2 regions of the Glutamicibacter sp. GQ173 genome follow, and region 2 is predicted to be linked to the other one. Evidence: riboswitches for the same ligand, from Rfam matches in the RefSeq annotation. Region 2 holds a riboswitch; the other holds the start of a gene.
The links. A riboswitch is a leader RNA that binds a small molecule or an ion and turns the genes downstream of it on or off. The one in region 2 is predicted to bind glycine.
Positions count from the first base shown of each region.

Region 1: another riboswitch for glycine. It lies ahead of gcvP (aminomethyl-transferring glycine dehydrogenase); the one in region 2 lies ahead of cycA (D-serine/D-alanine/glycine transporter).

Region 1 is NZ_JCAXDT010000001.1:777,532-779,923, forward strand. It holds gene gcvP (aminomethyl-transferring glycine dehydrogenase) at 1-1,186, opposite strand, end outside; glycine riboswitch at 1,352-1,449, opposite strand; gene AC6CHO_RS03685 (SGNH/GDSL hydrolase family protein) at 1,551-2,339, opposite strand.
Region 2 is NZ_JCAXDT010000008.1:177,374-179,765, reverse strand. It holds gene AC6CHO_RS13860 (heavy metal translocating P-type ATPase) at 1-219, shown strand, start outside; glycine riboswitch at 699-797, shown strand; glycine riboswitch at 799-906, shown strand; gene cycA (D-serine/D-alanine/glycine transporter) at 1,083-2,392, shown strand, end outside.

The DNA of each region.
Region 1 (2,392 bases), on a different contig from region 2:
CGACGTTCACCACGACGGTGTCGAAGAAGGTTTGCGAGGCCAAGGTGAATCCGCCGGCAACCAGCGAGCTGGCGATCACGCGGGCGTGGTTGTTGGCGCGCGATGCAATCTGCTTCAGGCCTGCTGGGCCGTGGTACACCGCGTACATGGAGGCGCAGATGGCCAGCAATGCCTGTGCGGTGCAGATGTTGGAGGTGGCCTTCTCGCGGCGGATGTGCTGCTCGCGGGTCTGCAGCGCCAGGCGGTAGGCAGGAACTCCTGCGTCATCCACCGAAACGCCGACCAGGCGTCCTGGCATGGAACGGGTCAGGCCATCAGCCACTGCCATGTAGGCTGCGTGCGGTCCGCCGAAGAACAGCGGCACGCCAAAGCGCTGGGTGTTGCCCACGGCGATATCGGCGCCCTGCTCGCCCGGAGGGGTGATCATGGTCAGTGCCAGCAGGTCGGCGATCACGGTGACCATGGCGCCGGCTTCCTTGGCGGCGGCGATGATGCCGGCGTGCTCGGAGATCGAGCCGTTGCTGCCTGGCTGCTGCAGCACGATGCCGGAAATGTCGCCTTCTGGCAGGCCTGCGGAGAGGTCAGCGACCTCGACTTCGAAGCCCAGCGCGTCGGCGCGGCCCTGCACGACCTTGATGGTCTGCGGGAAGATGTTGGAGTCCAGGACGGTCTTGCCCTTGGCCTTCTTCTTGTTGGCACGGCGCATCATCAGCACCGCTTCGGCGGCGGCGGAGGATTCGTCCAGCAGCGAAGCATTGGCGATCGGCAGTCCGGTCAGGTCCATGACCATGGTCTGGAAGTTCAGCAGGGCTTCGAGGCGGCCCTGGGAGATTTCTGGCTGGTACGGGGTGTAAGCGGTGTACCAGGCCGGGTTTTCCACGATGTTGCGGCGGATCACCGCGGGGGTGATGGTGTCGTAGAAGCCCTGGCCGATCATCTGGGTCTTCATGACGTTCTTGGAGGCCAGGTCACGCAGGTGGGCCAGTGCTTGGGTTTCGCTCAGGGCGGCTGGGATATCCAGCATGGCGTCTTGGCGGATGTCTGCCGGAACGGCGGTGTCGATCAGGTCTTCGAGGCTGTTGTAGCCCAGAGTCTGAAGCATGGTGTCTACGTCGGAAGGACGCGGGCCGATATGGCGAGCAACGAATTCGCTATTCGTAGAAGCCGAAATCTGCGTGATGGTCATGGTGCTGGAGTCTCCACGGGGATCTGTCTTGGCGCATGCCAAAGGAAGGACGCTTTGCCTCCCCATCCCTGTTGCACTACCTGAGAGTTTTACGCGTCCGGCCAACTAAGCCGGGCGCTTGCACCTTCGGTGAACCGGTACTGGCCGGCTACTTTCCAGAGTTGCCTCGTGATGGCGGTACGGGGGCCTGAGAGTTTCCTGGGGAGGAATTGCTCCTACGGCGCCCGTCCATGGTGTGAACGGGGCTCTCCCGCCATCCGTCTATGGCGCACGCTGCCGGTCGGAGACCCGCAGCACACAACCATGTTACCTGCCTCGCGCGGAACATCAAAGACGCCTCGGCAGAAAAACTGACACAAAACTTCTAGCTCGCCGGGACGGCTAGCCGAACGTACTCGGGATACTTGGCTGACAAGGAGTCTCCAGAGGACGTTCCGGTCAGGCGGCGCTTGAGCCACGGCACCAAATGCTCGGTGGCCCAGCCCAATTCTTCCTTGAGCTTCTCGCCGCGCGAGTTCACGGCCAGCTCGGGCAGCACTGGAGCCTGGATCAGTTCGGCCCAGTTGCCCTCGGCCACCTGCTCTTCGCCCAGGACGTTGAGCACCTTGGAGGCCATCAGCGCATGGCCAAGTTCATTCATATGCAGGCGGTCTGCGGCCCAGTACCGCAGGTCCGAGAATTCCCGCCAGCGCCAGTAGTCGGCGATGATCGCGCCGTGCTTGTCGGCGATCTCGCGGACCTTCTCGTTATAGATGGCCGTGCGCGGGCGAGTCCTGGAAAACAGCGGGGACTCGACGGTATCAAAACCGGTAAAGAGCATCACGGTGCAACCAGCATCGGAAAAGCGGCGGATCATTCCGTCATAGCCGCGCATCAGCGCGTCCAAATCCGCGGTGGGGCGAAGGATATCGTTTCCGCCGGCGTAGATGCTCACCAGGTCCGGAGCCATGGACAGCCCCTGGTCAAGCTGCTGGTTGATCACCTGGCCAATTTTCTTGCCGCGCACCGCAAGATTGGCATATTCCCAATCCCCCTGCGCGCTGAGCACTTCAGCAACCCGGTCGGCCCATCCGCGCACCTGGTTTGGACGTGCTGCGTCGGCATCGCCAACGCCTTCGGTAAATGAATCACCCAATGCCAGAAATTTCTTCACTTCAATCCCACTTCATGTTCCTGATGATCTTGCGTAGTGCCACGAGGCTAGCT
Region 2 (2,392 bases):
GGCAACGACCTGCACCAGGTCACCGCAGCCATCGACCTGTCGGACAAGACGCTGTCAACCATCAAGATGAACCTGTTCTGGGCCTTCGCCTACAACACTGCGGGCATCCCGATCGCAGCCCTTGGGCTGCTGAACCCGATGATCGCCGGCGGTGCCATGGCGGCCAGCTCGGTGCTGGTGGTGCTCAACTCGCTGCGCCTGCGCCGCTTCGGCAAATAGCGCCCGGCCTGCAGCGCTTCCCCGACGCAGGTCATGACTTGCTTGAAAGTCGCGAAGCATCCGCTTTCACTCAAGCTCATGACCTCGTCCAGGGTTGCGACTCCGTCTTCGCCATAAGCCATAGCCTGCAGATTCCCTCCATGCATCGCCATGATTTGCGCCAGATCACTTCGAGTCCTGAAGTAATCGAGCGCTGGCATCCCAGTGCATACTTGCCATTCATCGCTCTTGATGAAGGCGGCCACCCTGCTGGTTGGGACAAGAGTTCAAGTCAGGTGCGGGAACAGTTTCGGGCAGACCGCCTGCAACACCTCCCCTTGCCTCCGACAAGGGCCCGAATTCCCGCGATATCCGCCAAGCCGGCTCGCGGCCATTCCTGCGGGACGGCCCACGAGGCAACAATAAAACTTTCAGTCGTGCGACTTGCATCACATTCACAGTTCTGCGCATACTGTGATGGCAATCACCACATATGCCGCTGATGCGTGGCGGGAGAGACTCGTCCTCACCAAGGGCGGGCGCCGTAGGAGCAATTTCCTCCCCGGGAAACTCTCAGGCACCCGTACCGCCACGAGAAGGCAACTCTGGAAAGCAGCACAGAATGAACTGTGCTCACCGAAGGAGCAAGCTTCGCCCAGTAGTCGGGTTGAAGTGAAAACTCTCAGGTTCAAATACAGATTGGGGAGGGACCACGAACACTGACGCTTTCGGCGCCTCCGATTCGACGGCTCTCTCCAGCGGCATAGGCAGCAGCTGCTCTCAGCGCAGCGGGCTGACGTTGCCTTCCCGGAGCCGGGCGAGTCTGGCGTTCCCAGCAAAGTAAGTTGCTAGGTGTCACGCCACACTCCTGGAAGGCAACCAGCATGAGTACCACCAGTTCTGATCCCACACTTGAACGCGGACTATCCAACCGGCATATCCAGCTCATCGCCATTGGCGGCGCCATAGGCACCGGCCTGTTCATGGGCTCCGGCAAAACCATCTCCGTCGCCGGCCCGTCGGTCATCTTTGTCTACATGATCATCGGCTTCATGCTCTTCTTCGTCATGCGTGCGATGGGCGAGCTGCTGCTGAGCAACCTGGACTACAAGACTTTTGCCGATTTTGCAGGCGACCTGCTGGGTCCCTGGGCAGCTTTCTTCACCGGCTGGACCTACTGGTTCTGCTGGGTGGTCACCGGCATTGCGGACGTCGTCGCCATCGCCCATTATGTTGCTTTCTGGTGGGGCGACCTCCCGCTGTGGATTCCTGCCTTGGCCTGCATCGCGCTGCTGCTGGTGCTGAATTTGGCCACAGTAAAAGCCTTCGGCGAAACCGAATTCTGGTTCGCGCTGATCAAGATCGTCGCCATCGGCGCGCTCATCGTCGTTGGCCTGGTCATGATCATCACCGGCTTCCAGCACAACGGTGCCACCGCATCAATCGCGAACCTGTGGGCCAACGGCGGAATGTTCCCCACCGGGTTCATGGGTTTCGTAGCCGGATTCCAAATCGCGGTATTTGCGTTCGTGGGCATCGAATTGGTGGGCACAACTGCCGCCGAAACCAAGGATCCCGAAAAGACCCTTCCGAAGGCCATCAACTCCATCCCGGTCCGCATCCTGTTCTTCTATGTGGGCGCCTTGATCATCTTGATGACCGTCCAGCCTTGGAAGCTGTTCTCCTCCGAGAACTCTCCCTTCGTTGGGATGTTCGCCCTGGCCGGGCTGGCTGGGGCTGCCGGCATCATCAACTTCGTGGTGCTCACCAGTGCAACCTCCAGCGCTAATTCCGGCATTTACTCCACTTCCCGCATGCTGCGCGGGCTGGCCTTGGAAGCCGATGCTCCGGCCGGCTTTGCGAAGCTTTCACGCCGCAAGGTTCCCAAGAACGCACTGATGTTCTCCTGCATGTTCCTGCTGGCCGGTGTCGTCCTGCTCTACAGCGGTGATTCGGTCATGGGCGCCTTCACCCTGGTCACCACGGTGTCGGCCTTGTGCTTCATGTTCGTCTGGACCATCATCCTGCTCAGCTACTTGGTTTTCCGCGCCCGCCGCCCTCACCTGCACGACGCTTCCAGCTTCAAGGTTCCCGGCGGACGGGTCATGCCGTATGCGGTGCTGGTCTTCTTCGGATTCATCCTCTGGGCGCTGACCACTCAGCCGGATACCTTTGCCGCCCTGCTGGTCACGCC